DNA from 3 places in the Marichromatium sp. AB31 genome. Region 1 is predicted to be linked to each of the others. Evidence: predicted binding sites of a transcription regulator. Region 1 holds the regulator's gene; each other region holds the start of a gene.
What was found. The regulator sigma-54, encoded in region 1, starts transcription at its own class of promoters, with help from an activator protein. The targets are predictions, from matches to a motif close to TGGCANGNTNCNTGCTT.

Region 1 (6,056 bases):
GGCGCTCGACGACGAGCGCCGCCCGGTCGGCGCACTCAACATGCACGACCTGTTGCGCGCGGGCGTGGTCTGAAACTGCCCCCGCTGGTCAAAACCGCCCGCGCACCCGACAATGCGCCGCACAGGGGCCCGCCCCTTCTTCCTCATCAAGGAGTCACCAGGGAGATGCAAGAGATCCGCAACCGCGCCGCCGCCATTCGTCTGGCGATCTTCGACGTCGACGGCGTACTCACCGACGGCAGCCTCTATCTCGGCGACGACGGTCAGGAATACAAGGCGTTCAACGCCCGCGACGGTCACGGCATGGTGATGTTGCGCGAGTCCGGCGTGACCCTCGCGGTGATCACCGGGCGCAGCTCGCGGGTGGTCACCATGCGGATGAAGGGATTGGGGGTGAACCACGTCTACCAGGGCCAGCGCGACAAGCTCGCCGCCTATCTCGAGCTACGCGAGCGACTGGGGATCGAGGACGCCGCCGTGGCCTATCTCGGCGACGACGTCATCGACCTGCCGGTGATGCGCCAGGTCGGGCTCGCCGCGGCGGTGGCCGATGCCCACCCGATGGTACGCGCCGAGGCGCACTGGCACACCACGGCGCACGGCGGGCGCGGCGCCGCGCGCGAGTTCTGCGAACTGATCATGGACGCTCAGGGGACGCTCGCGCGACTGGCCGGACAGCGTCCATGAGCACCCGCGCGCACTGGCCGCTGCGCTACTACCTGCTCGCCGCCTTCTTCGCCTTCAGCGGGCTCGCGGGCTGGTGGCAGGTCCAGCGCATCGACCAGCCGCAGGGACCGGCCACCGTACGCCCCCGCGTCCCCGACTACGTGGTCCACGCGTTCACCGCGCTCGAGACCGACACCAGCGGCGCACCGAGCCGACGCCTGAGCGCGACCGAGTTGCGTCAGTTCGTCGCCGAGGACCTCTCCGAGCTCGACCGCCCACACATGCAGCTGTTCCAGTCCGACGGACCGCCGTGGCGCGCGCGCGCCGAGCACGGGCTGGTGCTCGACGGCGGCGCGGAGGTGCGGCTGACCGGCGACGTCCATCTCGAGCGCGACGCCACCGCCGAGGCCCCGCCCGCGCACATCGAGACCGAGCAGCTCAACGTCTGGCACCAGCGCGCCTATGCCCGTACCGACCTGCCGGTGCGGGTGGCCAGCGGCGAGGACTGGCTGAGCGCCACCGGCATGCAGCTGTGGTACGACGAGCCGGCGCGCGCCACCTTCCACGGTCGCACCCGGATGCTGCTCGCCCCGACCCAGGAGACCCAACCATGAGCCCTCCACTGCGCCTGCTGGCACTGTTGCTGTTGTTCGGCTGGAACCCGGCCAACGCGCTCGACGACGACCCCCAGCAACCGATGTACATCGAGGCCGACGACGTCGAGGTACGCGAGGCCGAGGGCACCAGCATCTATGTCGGCAACGTCGAGGTCACCCAGGGCAGCATGCGCCTGCACGCCGACCACATGACCGTCTATCACCGCGAGGACCGCCGCCCGCGCCAGATCATCGCCATCGGCACCCCGGCGCGCTTCCGTCAACTGCTCGAGGACGACCAGGGCGAGGTCCGCGCCTTCGCCAGGCGCATGGAGTTCGACACCGACCGCGACGAGCTGGTGCTGATCGACGAGGCGGTACTGATCCAGGGCGAGGACCGCGTCGCCAGCGAGCGCATCGTCTACGACCGTGCCCGCGAACACTTCCGTGCCGGCGGCAGCGGTCGGGTGCGGATCACCATCACCCCCGAGGAGGAGTCATGACAGGGGTCGACGGATGAGCGTACTGCGCGCCGAACAGCTCAAGAAACGTTATCGCAGCCGCGAGGTCCTGCGGGGAGTGAGCGTCGAGGTCGAGGCCGGCGAGGTGGTCGGGCTGCTCGGCCCCAACGGCGCGGGCAAGACCACCTGCTTCTATCTCATCGTCGGGCTGATCCCGGCCGACCAGGGGCGCATCACCCTCGACGAGCACGATGTCACCCTGATGCCAATGCATGCGCGCGCGCGCGCCGGACTGAGCTATCTGGCGCAGGAGCCCTCGGTGTTTCGCAAGCTCAGCGCGCGCGACAACATCCTCGCGATCCTCGAGACCCGCGGCGACCTCGACCGCGAGCAGCGCGAGCAGCGTTGCGAGCAGCTGCTCGAGGAGCTCGGCATCGCCCATATCGGCGAGTCGCTGGCACTCAGCCTCTCCGGTGGCGAGCGCCGTCGTCTCGAGATCGCCCGCGCGCTGGCCGTCGACCCCAAGGTGATGCTGCTCGACGAGCCCTTCGCCGGCGTCGACCCGATCGCCGTGGGCGACATCAAGGCGATCGTCTCGCACCTGCGCGAGCGCGGCATCGGCGTGTTGATCACCGATCACAACGTGCGCGAGACGCTCGACATCTGCGATCGCGGCTACATCATCAGTAATGGCGAGGTGATCGCCGCCGGCCGCCCCGACGAGCTACTCGCCAACCAGCAGGTACGCGACGTCTATCTCGGCGCCGACTTCGCCATGTAGCATGTAGGCGGCAGCATCCGCGCCCCGCTGCTACATATTGGGAGTAAGATGAAGACCATCGCGCCCCGGCAGGGGGCGCGCTTGACGTGACTCAGGCACCTTTGTTGCCACCCGACCTATAATCGTCATAGGACGGTCATCGACCCGGCATAGAGACAGACGCAAGACGCATCGGCGATCCATGAAGCAAACCATCCAGCTTCGCCTCGGCCAACACCTGACGATGACGCCCCAGCTGCAGCAGGCGATTCGCCTCCTGCAGCTGTCGACGCTCGAGCTGCAGAAGGAGATCCAGGAGGCGCTGGACTCCAACCTGATGCTCGAGGAGGCCGAGGAGGCCGACCGCTTCGCCGCCAACGGTGAGGACAGCGGCAATGGCGCACACGAGTCCCCGCCCAGCGATGAGCAGGGCAGCGCCGAGCGTGAGCTCCAGGGCGAGACCAACGAGATCCCCGATGAGCTCCCGGTCGACACCCAGTGGGCCGATGTCTACGACGGCTATCTACCGCCGAGCACCCAGGGCAGCGCCGAGAACGCCGATTTCGACCCCTTCCTCCACCAGAGCCGCCCTCAGACCCTGCACGATCACCTCCTCTGGCAGCTCAACCTGATCCGGCTGAGCGAGCGCGACGAGATGATCGCCGAGGCGGTGATCGATGCCATCGACGCGCGCGGCTATCTTCGGGCCGATCTCGACGAGCTGCTGAGCACCATCGGCGACGATCAGATCAGCCTCGAGGAGATCGCCACCATGGTGCACCGGGTGCAGTCGTTCGATCCCCCGGGGGTCGGCGCCCGCGATCTCGCCGAGTGCCTGCAGATCCAGCTGCGGCAGCTCCCCGCCGAGACCCCGCAGCGCGACCTCGCGCTGGCGATCTGTCGCGACGGCTTCGAGCACCTGCCGCGCAAGGACATCGCCGCGCTGATGCGCCGCTTCAAGCAGACCGAGCCCGAGATTCGTGGTGCACTCACGCTGATCTGCCAGCTCAACCCGCACCCCGGCGACTTGATCGCGCAGGAGCCCCCGGAGTACGTTGTACCCGACATCTTCGTGCGCAGAGAGAATGGTCGCTGGTCGGTGGAACTCAACCCGGAATCCACACCTAAACTGAGGGTGAACGCAGACTACGCCCGGCTGATCCGGCGCGCCGACACCAGCAGCGACAGCGTCACCATGCGCAACCACCTGCAGGAGGCGCGCTGGTTCATCAAGAGCCTGGCGAGCCGCAACGACACCGTGCTGCGGGTGGGCGCCAAGATCGTGGAGATGCAGCAGGCGTTCTTCGAGCACGGCGAGGAGGCGATGCGGCCGATGGTGCTGCGCGACGTCGCCGAGGCGCTCGAGCTGCACGAGTCGACCGTCTCCCGGGTCACCACGCAGAAATACATGCATACGCCGAGGGGCACCCTGGAGTTCAAGTACTTCTTCTCGTCCCACGTCAGCACCACTTCTGGTGGGGAGTGTTCATCAACGGCGATCCGCGCGCTCATTCGTAAGCTGATCGCCGCCGAACCCGCCAGAAAACCCTTGAGCGACAGCAAGATCGCGGCCGAACTGGCCGATCGCGGCATCCAGGTCGCGCGTCGAACCGTCGCCAAGTACCGCGAGGCCATGGGTATTCCAGCCTCGAACGAGCGCAAACGCCTGGCATGAGCAGGCTGTTTGGAACCCCTGTAAGGAGTCCAATGATGCAAATCAATCTGACGGGTCATCACGTCGACATCACCGAGGCACTGCGCGACTACGTCGACAGCAAATTCGCACGCCTGGCGCGTCACTTCGACCACGTCACCAATGCCCACGTCATTCTCAGCGTTGAGAAGCTCGACCAGAAGGCCGAGGCGACGCTGCACATCAATGGTGGGAAGCTCTTCGCCGACTCCGTGCATGAAGATATGTATGCCGCGATCGACGGCCTGACCGACAAGCTCGATCGCCAGATCCTGCGCCACAAGGAGAAGAAGAACGACTATCGCAGCGCACCCGGCCCGAAGGCGGCCGACTCTGAAGCCGAGGCCGACGCCGAGGCCGATACCGAATAGCCCGGCAACGGCCTGATGGCCCATGCGTCGGCGGGGCGTCGGGACACCCGACACCCGCCGGACCGACGCACCGACACCTCGAACGGATCCGTGATCGCGCCGTTCGGGGTGTTTTGCATTGAGACCCTGAGATCCGAGCCGATATCGACACCTGCGGGCTCCGACGACTCGAAGGACACCCAGAATCCATGACCACGACCACGCGCCCCGATCACCCGCCGGTATGGACACCGGACACCGTCACCGCCCAGCGCCCCTGTCCCTGCGACCACCAGGAGCCTTGACCGATGTTCAGTCCAGACCTGATCAGCGAGGCCCGAGTCAGCTGCGGTGCCGAGATCGCCAGCAAGAAGCGGCTGCTCGAGACGCTCGCCGAGCTGCTGGCCAACGACCACCCCCGTCTCAACACCGAACTCGTCTTCGAGCGTCTGCTCGAGCGCGAGCGACTCGGCAGCACCGGACTCGGTCACGGTGTGGCGCTGCCGCACGCCCGCATCAAGGAGATCAACGAGGTGCTCGGAGCCTTCGTCAGCACCAGCACCGGGGTCGACTATGACGCGATCGACGGCGAGCCGGTCGATCTCGCCTTCGCCCTGCTGGTCCCGGAGAGCGCCACCGAGGAGCATCTGCGCTTGCTCGCCCGGCTCGCCGGCATGTTCAGCGACCCGGCCACCCGCGCCGCGCTGCGCGAGGCCGGCTCGGCGGCGACCGTCCTGCAACTGATCGAGACGAGCGAGGCGCGCTAACGCCACGCCGACCTGGGCCATGCTCGACAGCCTCCAGTCACTCCTCGAACAGACCGGCCCGCGGCTGCAGCTGCGCTGGCTCAACGGCGAGCCCGAACAAGGCTCCCCACTGCGCCGGCCCGAGCGCGCACGCTCGCGCGAGTCGCTGATCGGCTCGCTCAACTGCATCCATCCCAACTGTCTGCAGGTGATCGGGCGCGCCGAGCAGCGCTATCTCCAGGCACTGGGACGCACCGCCTTCGAGGAAACCCTCGAGCAACTCTTCGCCGAGCAGCCGGCGGCGATCCTGTTCGCCGACGGCCTCGAGCCCCACCCCGCCTTCTTCGCCTTCGCCGCCGAGCACGACACCCCGCTGCTCGGCTCGCCGCTCGGCGACGAGGAGCTGATCAACCACCTGCGCTATTTTCTCACCCACGCCCTGGCCGAGCGCCAGACCCTGCACGGCGTCTTCATCGAGGTGCTGGGGATGGGGGTATTGCTGGTCGGCGATCCGGCGGTGGGCAAGAGCGAGCTGGCGCTCGACCTGATCACCCGCGGTCATCGGCTCATCGCCGACGACGCGCCGCGCTTCGCGCGCATCGCCCCGGAGGCCATCGAGGGCACCTGCCCGGAGACCCTGCGGGACTTCCTCGAGGTGCGCGGGCTGGGTATCCTCAACATCCGCGCGATGTTCGGCGAGGGCGCGGTCCAGCGCAGCAAGACGCTGAACCTGATCATCGATCTGCAACCCCTCGACCAGCAACAGATCGCCGGTCTCGACCGG
Region 2 (6,056 bases), on a different contig from region 1:
CATGGCATCACCCGATCTCGACCATCTCCGTCCGCTGCGCCAGCAGCTCGAGCAGCACCCCGTCTATGCCGCCATCGATGACCTCGGGCGGCTGCGCACCTTCATGCAGCACCACGTGTATTCGGTGTGGGACTTCATGTCGCTGATCAAGTACCTGCAGCGCCAGCTCGCCCCGACCGACCTGCCGTGGCAGCCACAGGGCGACCCGGCGCTGCGCTACTTCATCAACCAGCTGGTCCTCGAGGAGGAGTCCGACGTCCTCGAATCCACCGCCGCCGCGCCCCTCTATGCCAGCCACTTCGAACTCTATTGCCGCGCCATGACCGAGGTCGGCGCCGACCCCGAGCCCGCCCGTCGCTTCGTCGAGCGACTCGCCCGCGAGCCGCTCGACGCGCTGCTCTACGACCCCGAGCTGGTGCCGCTGCCGGCGCGCTACTTCACCGAGACCACCTTCGGCTTCATCCGCGAGGGCAAGCCACACCTGGCCGCCGCGGCCCTCGCCCATGGCCGCGAGACGCTGATCCCGATGCTGTTCCGCCGATTGCTCGAGGACATGGCGATCACCCCGGAACAGGCACCGATCTTCCACGCCTATCTGCAACGCCACATCGAACTCGACAGCGACTTCCACGGCCCGCTGTCGATACGCCTGCTCGAGGTGCTGTGCGATGACGACCCGCGCCGCATCGAGGAGGCCGAGACCGCCGCCGAGGAGGCGCTGTGCGCCCGTATCCGTCTCTGGGACGGGGTCTACGAGGCGCTCGGCGCGACACCGCCGCTCAGACCTCGCCGCGATTGTAGTCAGGCTGCGCGGTGATGCGGTGGATGCTGAGGTCGGCGCCGAGATACTCCTCCTCGTCGCTCAGCCGGATGCCGAACAGCCCCTTGGCCATACCGTAGACCAGCGCGCCGCCGACGAAGGCGAACAGCGCCCCGGCGAGACTGCCGATGGCCTGTGAGGCGAGGCTCACCCCGCCCAGGCCACCGAGCAGCGGCAGACCGAAGATCCCCGCCGCGAGTCCGCCCCAGAGGCCGCAGAGCCCGTGCAGCGGCCACACCCCGAGCACATCGTCGATGCGCCAGCGGTTCTGCGCCAGGGTGAAGGTGTAGACGAAGATCGCCCCGGCCACGGCGCCGGCTGCCAGGGCGCCGAGCGGGTGCATCAGGTCGGAGCCCGCGCACACCGCCACCAGCCCGGCGAGCGGCCCGTTGTGGAGAAAGCCCGGATCCTTGCGCCCGGCCAGCAGCGCCGCGAGGATGCCGCCGACCATCGCCATCAGCGAGTTGACCGCCACCAGCCCGCTCACCGCCTCGACGCTCTGCGCCGACATCACGTTGAAGCCGAACCAGCCGACGGTGAGGGTCCAGGCGCCGAGCGAGAGGAAGGGGATCGAGGACGGCGGGTGCGCCAGCATGGTGCCGTCGCGACGATAGCGCCCCTGACGCGCCCCGAGCAGCAACACCGCAGCCAGGGCGAGCCAGCCGCCGAAACCGTGCACCACCACGGAGCCGGCGAAGTCGTGGAAGGGCGCGCCGAGGTGCGTCTCGAGCCACGCCTGCACCCCGAACGCACCATTCCAGACCACGCCCTCGAAGCTCGGATAGAGCAAGCCGACGACGAGAAAGGAGGCGAGCAGCTGCGGATAGAAGCGGGCGCGCTCGGCGATGCCGCCGGAGACGATCGCCGGGATCGCCGCAGCGAAGGTCAACAGGAAGAAGAAGCGCATCAGCTCGTAGCCGTTCTTCTCCTGCAACGCCTCGGCGCCGCTGAAGAAGTCGATGCCATAGGCGAGGCTGTAGCCGATGAAGAAATAGGCGATGGTCGAGACCGCGAAATCGGCCATGATCTTGGCCAGCGCATTGACCTGGTTCTTGGCACGGACGGTCCCGACCTCGAGAAAGGCGAAGCCGGCGTGCATGGCCAGCACCATCACGGCGCCGACGAGTAGAAAGAGCACATCCGTGCCCGCCTGGGAAGGCTGCATCATGTCGAGGAAACCCCTTGGATCAATTCAGCGGGGGGCCATTAAGCACGATCCAGACCAGCACCCTTTCGACCTCCCGCGGAGAGGACGCCAAACCGCTGATGCACCAATCCATTACAGCCCGCATCCTCGCGGTGCGGCAGTCCCATCAACCGCCAGCGCACCAACCGACACCGCACCATGATGGAGCAATGCGACCAACCTCGCACTCTAAGTGGGCATTCGTGTTTAAGCGACGACAGGGGTACACGAAGCATCCACGGATACCGCTAGAATGACCGCCTGAGAAGGACGTCAAGGCAGGAGCGGCGTCTACGCCACCACAACGAAAGACCGCGTACCAAGCGCGGCAGCATGAGACCACTCGATATGCGATTCTGGATGATCGGCATGACCCTGGGCGTCCTGTCCGGGCTTGGTGGATGCGCGCTCGCGCTGGCGAGCGGCGCCCTATCGATGACCGTCCTCGGTGGACAACTGGTGCTCGCGCTCCTGCTCGGCGCGACCGCCTGGCTGATCCTCGAACGCACCCTCGGCGCCGAACTCAGGGGCTTTGCCGATCTGCTCGCGCGCACCCGCGCCGACGGCGACCTCGCCCGCCGCGCCACGGTCTCGAGCAGCCCCGCCGGTCACTGCGCCCGCCACTACAACGCCCTGATCGAGAGCTTCCAGGGGATCATCGGCAAGGTCCTCTACGACGCCCAGCGTCTCGCCGAGGCGGCCGACATCCTCGCCGCCAACGCCCGCGCCCTGGCCGACGACTCGGCCGCGCAGGGCGAGGCCTCGGCGCGCATGGCACAGGCCATCGGCGAGATGAGCGCCGGGGTCGAGGTGGTGGCCGAGCACGCCCGCGACTCGGCCAGCGACGCCGAGGAGGCGCGCACGCTGTCGCAACACGGCAGCCGCATCGTCTCCGAGGCCGCCGCCGAGATCGCCCGCATCGCCGACTCGGTCGGGCGTTCGGCGCAGCTGATCGCTGCGCTCGGCAAGCGCTCCGAGGAGATCGGCGGGATCGTGCGCACCATCCGCGAGATCGCCGACCAGACCAACCTGCTCGCGCTCAACGCCGCGATCGAGGCGGCGCGCGCCGGCGAGGCCGGGCGCGGCTTCGCGGTGGTCGCCGACGAGGTGCGCCAGCTCGCCGAGCGCACCGCCACCGCCACCACCGAGATCGGCGAGGTGATCACCACCATCCAGACCGAGACCCGCGAGGCGGTCGCGGCAATCGGCGCCGGCAGTGACCAGGCCCAGTCCGGGGCCGACCTCGCCAGCCAGGCCGCCGCCGCGCTCACCGGGATCGACCAGGGCGCGGCGCGGACCCTCGAGCGCATCAACGGCATCGCCGTCGAGATCGCCCAACAGGGCAACGAGGCCCAGCGCGTCAGCAGTCATGTGCAGGAGATCAGCGAGATGGCCGAGCGCAACGCCCAGGGCGCCGCGACGACGTTGCAGGAGGTCCAGGCCCTTGAGGGGCTGGCCACCAACCTGCACGAGATCAGCAAGGTCTTCCAGCTCGGCGCCGCCGGCGAGCAGGCCACCCGGACCCATCAGCAGATGCCCGAGCTGGTGCAGCGACTCGCGCGCGCGATCGGCGACCAGCTCGAACGCGCGCTGGAGAACGGCGAGGTCAGCGAGCGCAACCTGTTCGAGAGCGACTACCAGCCGATCCCGGACACCGAGCCGAAGAAATTCACCACCGGCTTCGACCGGCTCACCGACCGGCTCTTCCCGCCACTGCAGGAGCCGGTGCTCAAGAGCAACGCCCATGTCGCCTATGCCATCGGCTGTGACCGCAACGGCTATGTGCCGACCCACAACCAGTGCTTCTCCCAGCCGCTGACCGGCGATCGCGACCACGATCTGCTGCACAACCGCACCAAGCGCATCTTCGAGGACCCGGTCGGGCGCCAGTGCGGCGCCCACGAGCTGCCCTTCCTGATCCAGACCTATCGCCGCGACACCGGCGAGATCATGCACGACATCTCCGCGCCGGTGTACGTGCGCGGACGCCACTGGGGCGGTTTTCGTATCGGCTACCGCGCCTGAGCGGCGGTCTCGGGCGGGGTCGGCGGCAGCGCGGCGAGCGCGCCGGCGACCTCGGCACTGAAGCGCGCGAGCAACTCATCGAGAGCGGCGACCAGGGCGCGGCTGTCGCCGGGCGCGGACAGCGGCTGACGATCGTCGCTCTCGCGCACCAGCAGGGTGTGTCGGCCGGTGCCGTCGCGCACCGCCCAGCGCACCTTGAGCCGGGCGCTGCCGTCATCGTTCCCCTCGAAGGCGAGCAGCTCGGCGCCGACCCGCAGATCGACCCCATAGCGCAGCTCGCCCTCGAGCAGCCGCACCCGCTCGCTACCGAGCGCGCGCGCCAGGTTCTCGCTCCACACCCGCAGGAAATCGTCGCGCAGCGAGCCGCCCCAGCGCTCGAACTCGTCGATACGCAGCCGGTTGCCCGACTCGCGGGTGACGAGCTGGGGGCGATCGAGATACTCCGGCAGCACCAGCGGGCCGACCCCGACGGCGAGCCCCGGGGCGCGCGCCTCGGGGGGTGCCACCCCCACCGCGCTCAGCGCATAGAACCGTGCCGGCGGCGAGCTGGCGCACCCCGCACTCACCGCCGCCACCAGCGCGACCGCCGCCAATCGCCATCGGCGCTCCGTCATCGTAGACCTCCCTTGCCCTGGATCAGGGCCTCCGGATGCCGCTCCAGATAATCGGCCAGGTCGCGCACCGCGCGCGCCGCCTCGGCCGTCTCCCGCAGCATGGTTCTGAACTCGCGTGTCGTCGCCGCCTCGGGGTCGAGCATCGCCCCGGCATGAGCGAAGGTCGCACGCGCCTCCTCCAGGGTAGCGCGCAGCGCCGGGGCGACCTCGCCGTCGAGCTGCTCGGCGAGCCCGCGCAGACTCGCCAGGGTGTCCTCCAGGTCTTCGCCGAGCTGGCTCAGCACCCCGCTGTCGACCACCTCGCGCACCCGCCCCAGGGTCTGGCCGAGATCGGCGCCGATCTGCTCGAAAGGCACCTGCTCGAGCCGCGAGAGGATACGCTCGAGCTTGCCGGTGAGCGCCTCGAGCGGCGTCGGCCGGCTGGGGATGACGACATAGTCGCCATAGCGTCCGAGGCCCGCGGCGGGCGCCTCGGGGTCGATGTCGAGCTCGACGTAGAGCTGACCGGTGATCAGGCTGGCGAGCTTGAGCTGGGCGCGCAGACCGAGTTCGACCAGGCGCTCGAGCATGTGCGCATGATCCGGCGCGTGCGCGGCGTTGCGCAAGGCGATGCGCTCGGGTTCGACCTCGATCAGCACCGGGATGCGGAAGATCTCGGCCTCGGGATCGAACTGCAACTGGATGTCGAGCACCTGACCGATCTCGATACCGCGCAGCATCACCGGCGCGCCGATGCTCAACCCGCGCACCGAGCCCTCGAACAGCAGCAGATAGTGCGACTTGGCGGCATAGGTCCTGGCGTGCGCCGCCTCGCGGTTGGGATAGAGCGGGAAGACCTCGAGCGGCTGAGCGGGGGCGCCGCTGCCGGCAATGGTGTCGGGGGTGTCGAAGGCGACCCCGCCGAGCAACACCGAGACCAGCGACTGGGTGTCGAGGCTGATCCCCGCGCCGCTGAGCGAGATGTCGACGCCGCTGGCGTTCCAGAAGCGGGTCTCGGCACTGACCAGGGCATCGTGCGGGGCGGGGATGAAGAGCTCGATGCGCACCGCGCTGGCGTCGTCCTCGAGCCCGAACCCGACCACCTGCCCGACCTGGATCTGGCGATAGTAGACCGGCGAGCCGATATTGAGCGAGCCCAGGGTCGCGGCACGCAGCACGAAGCGGGTGCCGGGGGCGTCGGTGGTGAACAGCGGCGGCTCATCGAGGCCGACGAAGTCGCGCTGCGAGGCGCCGCTGCTGCCCGGATCGAGGGCGATAAAGGCCCCCGAGAGCAGCGTCTCGAGCCCCGAGACCCGGCTCGCGCTCACCCGTGGGCGCTCGACCCAGAAGCGGGTCTCGGCGTTGAGCAGATGGGCGCTGCCGTGCTTGAGCTCGGCGGTGACGATCACCGAGTCGAGGTCCTGGCTGACGT
Region 3 (6,056 bases), on a different contig from region 1:
TCAGGTCCAAAACAAACATGGTAGTCGGCGCACTCCTCGCATGATGGTGCCCGGCACAGATAGATGCCCTCGCGTTCGCACAGTTGCTTGTAGAGAAAGCGTTTCCACTTCATGTCGCCGGTGTTGGCCATGGCCAGGCGCGGGAAGTTGCGACGCATCAGCGCGCTCAGCGCGCGGCGGTTCCACAGTCCGAGGTCCTGCCACAGATGATCGGTCGCCAGGCAGCCGGCGGCAACCACCTCGGCCATCCACAGCTCCGAGTGGGTGTGCCCGGCGCGCTGGCCGCCGAGCAATGCGACCAGCTCCGCGCGCTCGTCCTCACGCGCGGGGTTGGGTGCCACCCCCTCGAGGCTGGAGAGCACCTCGGGCGAGACCCCGGGGAAGTGATAGCCCATCAGCGCATTGAACGCCTCGGGCGCGAGCCCGAGCCAGGGGGGCAGGGCGCCGAGACCGCTGGCGCGGCTGGCGATCATGCAGGCGAAGGCGTGGTCGTTGCCCGCGCCGATCGCCCGGGTCATCAACCGGACGAAGATCCGCTGGATCTCGCGGGTGCGTTCGGGGCAGGGCGTGGCCATGGTCTCGCCTCCATCGGTCTCCTGGTGATGGTGCCGGGTCCGCGGGCGTCCCTGTTGCCGGACCCGGTGATCGGGTCAGCGGGCCTGGATGCGCGCGCGTGTCTGCTCGAGCAGGCCCGGCGGGATGCCGGTGAGCGAACCCGGTGGGTTGAGCGCTGCGCCGCTGGCGTCGACGATCGCGCCCTCGATCGGGCAGATGCTCGCGCACTGCGGGTCGGCGTACTCGCCCGCGCACTCGCTGCAGGCGGCTGGGTCGATGCGAAAGTGTGGGCTGGCGGGCTCGATCGCCGCGCTCGGACAGAGCGGCTCGCAGGCCCAGCAGTTGACGCATCCGCTGGTGATCTTCAGGGCCATCTCGGGGACCTCCGTGGCTAGGCGCTGAGGGTGGCGCGCTGGGGTTCGTCGATGCTCAGGGCGCCCCGCTCGGCGAGTTCGCGGTGGGCCGCGCGCAGCGCCTGCTCGATCGGCAGCATCGCCAGCTCGCCGTTGGGACGGATGCCTGCCGTCTCGAGCCGCTCCCAGGGGGCGAGCCCGATGCGCGAGCACAGCACCATGGCGCAGTCGGCGAGCGCGGCCAGTGCCGGGGCCAGGGCGTCGTCGTCCTCGTCGCAGTGCTCGGCGCCGTTGCAGTAGCGCGCGAGTGGGCGTTCGTCGAGCAGCCGTTCGCCCTGCTCGTCGACCTCGTAGACGAGGAAGCGCTCGGCATGACCGAAGTGCTGATCGACCAGTCGACCGTCGCTGCTGGCTACCGCGATGCGTGCCGCGTGGGTGGCGGGGCGGGGGCGGGAGGCGCTCAGCGTGGACAGCGGCACCAGCGCCGGGGCGACGCCCCGGCGCCGCTGCTCGATCGCCTCGCGTGCGGCGGTGCGTCGCGCCAGCGCGGCGGCGTCGTCGATCTCCAGGGTGGCGATGCGCTCGAGCGTGAACTCGGCGCTGCGGTCCTCACCGAGCATGCCGACGGCGTCGGCGCGACACTGCTTGCAGTGACGCATGATCGCCATGTCGCCGGCGCACTCGGTCTGCAGCGCGCGCAGTTCGCTGGCGCGCGGCGCGCGCTGGCCCATCAGGCCGTAGAAGGTGCCGTGCTCGGGCTCGGCGATCAGCGGCATCAGGTTGTGGAGGAAGGCCCCCTTGGCCTTGACCGCGCGGCTGACCTCGGTGAGGTGCTGGTCGTTGACCCCGGGGATCAGTACCGAGTTGACCTTGACCAGCATGCCGCGCTCGACCAGCCGCTCGAGCCCGAGCTGCTGCTGCTCGATGAGGATCTCGGCGCCCTTGCGACCGCGCACGCGGCGGTTGTTCCAGAACACCCAGGGGTAGATCTCGGCGCCGATGTCGGGGTCGAGACAGTTGATGGTGATGGTGACGTGCTCGATGTTGTAGCGACACAGGGTGTCGACCGCCTCGGGCAGCGCCAGGCCGTTGGTCGAGACGCACAGCCTGAGGTCCGGGGTGCGCTCGGCGATCAGTCGGAAGGTCGCGAAGGTGCGCTCGGGGTTGGCCAGCGGATCGCCCGGACCGGCGATGCCGACCACCGAGAGCTGGGGGATGTGGGTGGCCACCGCCGCCACCTTGTCCGCCGCCTGCTGCGGTTCGAGCAGCTCGGAGACCACGCCGGGACGTGACTCGTTGGCACAGTCGTACTTGCGGTTGCAGTAGTGGCACTGGATGTTGCAGGCCGGCGCCACCGCCACGTGCATCCGCGCGTAGTGCTGATGGGCGTCCTCCGAGAAACAGGGATGGTTGCGCACCCGCTCGCGGGTCGCGGCGGGGAGCCGGTCGAGCGCGCTCCCGCCACCGCAGCCCCCCGCAGCGCAACCCGAGGTGGGGGTCTTTCGATCGTGACCCGCTTGCTTCGACTCCATCGTCTGGCCTCCACGACTGACGGGGCGTCGGGCCCCGCGGATTCAATGGTTCTGTCGTGCATGAGCAAGCAGCGTGCCTGACTGGGAGGGGCCCGCTAACCGTCTGTTTTTTGGTCTGTCGAATGGTTGGACCGGTGACCCTTGTGGGGATCGCAACAGGCCGTGTCGGCGGGCTTTGTGACAATCGGTACAGTGCGCGGTGGTGTTTCCCGGCGCCGCCGGGCGGTCAGTCACGCAGGTCGGGGGTGTTGCCGAGGCCGCGATAGATCTCCGGGCGGGCGCCGCTCGCGGGCGTCATGTTCACGCCCTCGAACAGATCGGCGTTGCCGTCGGCCCGCGCCCGGTAGGTCTCGAGGCTGCCGACGCGGCTGGCGTGCCCCGCCATTCGCTCGAGATGGGCTTGGTCGGACATCCGGTCCGCGCGCTGGTGGAAGCACAGGGTGGCGACGATGATGACGGGGCCGACAGGTTTTTTTTCGTCGCCCCTGCTGGGCCCTGGCCCGTACGGTGTATACTTATGGATTCCCAACCCTGGCACGCCTGGTGATCACCCGTTCCATCGTCGAGCCGCTGACCGACAGCTTTGCCGGTTGCGCGCGTCCGGGTGCCTGTCGACCAACTCCTTGGTCGCGACCACGGGTCAAGAAGACCATCCCGCGCGTCCATATTCGACGAGATCGGACCCGTTCGGGCGCATCCCTCGCCGTGATGCCCCTGGCGCGGGCCGTGTGGAGTCCGCCCCATAATCCCCGGGCCCAGTGAACACCCAAAGAGGCGCGCGACGCCTCGTCAACGAGTGATAAGGCATTGTCAAGCAACCAAATCGAGAAACTCCGCAATATCGCCATCATCGCCCACGTCGACCACGGCAAGACCACCCTGGTCGATCAGCTGCTGCAGCAGTCGGGCACGCTCGGCGAGCGCTTCGGGCCGGTGGAGCGGGTGATGGACTCCAACGCGCTGGAGAAGGAGCGCGGCATCACCATCCTCTCCAAGAACACCGCGATCCGCTGGAACGACTATCGCATCAACATCGTCGACACCCCCGGGCACGCCGACTTCGGCGGTGAGGTCGAGCGCGTGCTGTCGATGGTCGACTCGGTGCTGCTGCTCGTCGATGCCCGCGAGGGACCGATGCCGCAGACCCGCTTCGTCACCAGCAAGGCCTTCGCCCACGGTCTGCGTCCGATCGTGGTGGTCAACAAGATCGATCGTCCGGGCGCGCGTCCGGACTGGGTCATCGACCAGGTCTTCGATCTCTTCGACCGTCTCGGCGCAACCGATGAGCAGCTCGATTTCCCCATCGTCTATGCCTCGGCGCTCAATGGCTATGCCGGACTCGAGGACGATGTGCGTGACGGCGACATGAGCCCGCTGTTCCAGGCCATCGTCGAGCACTGCCCGGCCCCCGAGGTCAAGCCCGAGGCGCCCTTCCAGATGCAGGTCTCGACCCTCGACTACAACGCCTTCGTCGGCGCCATTGCGGTCGGGCGCATTCGCCAGGGCAGCGTGCGCCCCAATCAGCAGGTGACCGTGGTCAAGCGCGACGGCACCCGGCAGAAGGTCAAGATCGGTCTGGTCTACGGCTATCTCGGGCTCGACCGTCACGAGGTCGACTCGGCCAGCGCCGGCGACATCGTCGCGCTCACCGGGATCGAGGCGCCGAACGTCTCCGATACCCTCTGCGACCCCGATCATGTCGAGCCGATGACGCCGCTGACCGTCGACGAGCCGACCGTGACCATGACCTTCCAGGTCAACACCTCGCCCTTCGCCGGTCGCGAGGGCAAGTACCTGACCTCGCGCCAGCTCAAGGACCGGCTCCAGCGCGAGCTGATCCACAATGTCGCGCTGCGTGTCGAGGAAGGCAACGATCCGGAGAAGTTCCGCGTCTCCGGGCGTGGCGAGCTGCACCTCTCGATCCTGCTCGAGAACATGCGTCGCGAGGGCTACGAGCTGGCCGTCTCGCGCCCCGAGGTCATCTTCCGCGAGATCGACGGCGAGATCTGTGAGCCCTACGAGCAGCTCACCGTCGACGTCGACGAGGAGTGCCAGGGTGCGATCATGCAGGCGCTCGGCGAGCGTCGTGCCGAACTCAAGGACATGGTGCCGGATGGCAAGGGGCGGGTGCGGCTCGACTACGAGATCCCCTCGCGCGGCCTGATCGGTTTCCAGACCGAGTTCATGTCGCTGACCTCGGGCACCGGCCTCAAGTATCACGTCTTCGAGCGCTACCGTCCGGCCACCACCGGCGGCATCGCCGAGCGGCGCAACGGCGCCCTGATCTCCAACGCCACCGGCAAGGCGCTCGGCTACGCGCTGTTCAACCTCCAGGAGCGGGGTCGGATGCTGGTCTCGCCGGGCGACGAGATCTACGAGGGCCAGGTGGTCGGTATCCACTCGCGCGACAACGACCTCACCGTCAACCCGCTCAAGGCCAAGCAGCTGACCAACATCCGCGCCGCCGGTTCGGACGAGAACATCCTGCTGACCCCGCCGGTGAAGTTCACCCTGGAGCAGGCGCTGGAGTTCATCGAGGACGATGAGCTGGTCGAGATCACCCCCAACGCCATCCGCGTGCGCAAGCGTCACCTCACCGAGCAGGACCGCAAGCGCGCCAGCCGCGGTCTCTGATTCGGTTCGGGCGCGGGGCGGCTGGCGCGGGCTCAGTCCCGTGGCAACACGATGTTGACCAGCCGCCAGCGCAGTCCGTCGCGCTCGAGCACACAGCGGAGTTCACGCCCGTCCTCGGTCGGCACCCAGACCGAAAAGGTGTCGAGGTCGTCGTAGACATAGCGCGCGTCGGCGAAGGGTCGGCGCTCGCCGCCGTCGTCGTCGGGCGCGTCCGCCTCTCCGGCCGGGACCGACGGCAGCTCCGCGCCCGGCTCCGGGGTCTCGCCGGCCATGATCCTGGCCAGCCCCGCCGGGGTGACGAAGGTGTCCACCACCTTGTCGATCAGTTGCGTGGCCAGGCCCACCAGCGCCAGCGCGAGCGGGTTGGACGTCTCGCCGTCGTCCTGGGCCTCTTCGAGCAGACGGACGTTGAGCTGGTCCTTGAGCCCGGCGCGCAGCCGTGGGAAGTCGACGTGCTGTTCGAGCATGACCGGGTCGCGCTCGACGAGACCGGTGCGGATCTGCGCCACGGTCAGGTAAGGGCCGGCGGCGACATAGCCGAGCCCGAGCAGCAGGGCGACGGCAAGTAGCAGGGGGAGGAGCTTCATCACGGACGTCCTTGGTGTACGGCGGTCTGCCGCGCCCCAAGGCTAGCATGGCGTCCGTCGGCGCGGCGGGTGCGTGATCGACGGTGGTTGCGTACCATCGGGGAGTCCTGGCCTCGTGCCGAGTCCACCGCAACCCCGAGCGACCCATGCAGAGCACAGCGCAATTCCTCCACCCCATCACCGACCCCTTCGCTGTCCACCGGTTGGACGTGGGCGACGGGCACCAGCTCTATGTCGAGGAGTGCGGGCGGCGCGACGGTGTGCCCGCCGTTTTCCTCCACGGCGGTCCCGGTGCCGGTTGCGAGCCGGCACACCGCGGTTTCTTCGACCCCGGGCGCTATCGCGCGGTGCTGTTCGACCAGCGGGGTTGCGGACGTTCGCGCCCGCACGCCGAA

Region 2: a site for sigma-54 is predicted at 2,029-2,045, ahead of EBL84_RS12165 (ammonium transporter). Genes of this name have one in related genera too.
Region 3: a site for sigma-54 is predicted at 2,503-2,519, ahead of nifB (nitrogenase cofactor biosynthesis protein NifB). Genes of this name have one in related genera too.

What each region holds. Positions count from the first base shown of each region.
Region 1 covers NZ_RHFI01000002.1:246,641-252,696, forward strand. The annotation lists gene EBL84_RS03435 (KpsF/GutQ family sugar-phosphate isomerase) at 1-73, shown strand, start outside; gene kdsC (3-deoxy-manno-octulosonate-8-phosphatase KdsC) at 166-687, shown strand; gene lptC (LPS export ABC transporter periplasmic protein LptC) at 684-1,280, shown strand; gene lptA (lipopolysaccharide transport periplasmic protein LptA) at 1,277-1,765, shown strand; gene lptB (LPS export ABC transporter ATP-binding protein) at 1,779-2,504, shown strand; gene EBL84_RS03460 (RNA polymerase factor sigma-54) at 2,686-4,158, shown strand; gene hpf (ribosome hibernation-promoting factor, HPF/YfiA family) at 4,194-4,547, shown strand; gene EBL84_RS03470 (PTS sugar transporter subunit IIA) at 4,835-5,293, shown strand; gene hprK (HPr(Ser) kinase/phosphatase) at 5,313-6,056, shown strand, end outside.
Region 2 covers NZ_RHFI01000016.1:53,848-59,903, forward strand. The annotation lists gene EBL84_RS12160 (DUF3050 domain-containing protein) at 2-817, shown strand; gene EBL84_RS12165 (ammonium transporter) at 780-1,985, opposite strand; gene EBL84_RS12170 (methyl-accepting chemotaxis protein) at 2,376-4,031, shown strand; gene EBL84_RS12175 (membrane integrity-associated transporter subunit PqiC) at 4,019-4,645, opposite strand; gene EBL84_RS12180 (intermembrane transport protein PqiB) at 4,642-6,056, opposite strand, start outside.
Region 3 covers NZ_RHFI01000001.1:259,258-265,313, forward strand. The annotation lists gene EBL84_RS01185 (nitrogen fixation protein NifQ) at 1-575, opposite strand, end outside; gene draG (ADP-ribosyl-[dinitrogen reductase] hydrolase) at 1-19, opposite strand, end outside; gene EBL84_RS01190 (ferredoxin) at 651-929, opposite strand; gene nifB (nitrogenase cofactor biosynthesis protein NifB) at 947-2,440, opposite strand; gene EBL84_RS16845 (hypothetical protein) at 2,667-2,852, opposite strand; gene typA (translational GTPase TypA) at 3,248-5,074, shown strand; gene EBL84_RS01205 (DUF2939 domain-containing protein) at 5,107-5,661, opposite strand; gene pip (prolyl aminopeptidase) at 5,808-6,056, shown strand, end outside.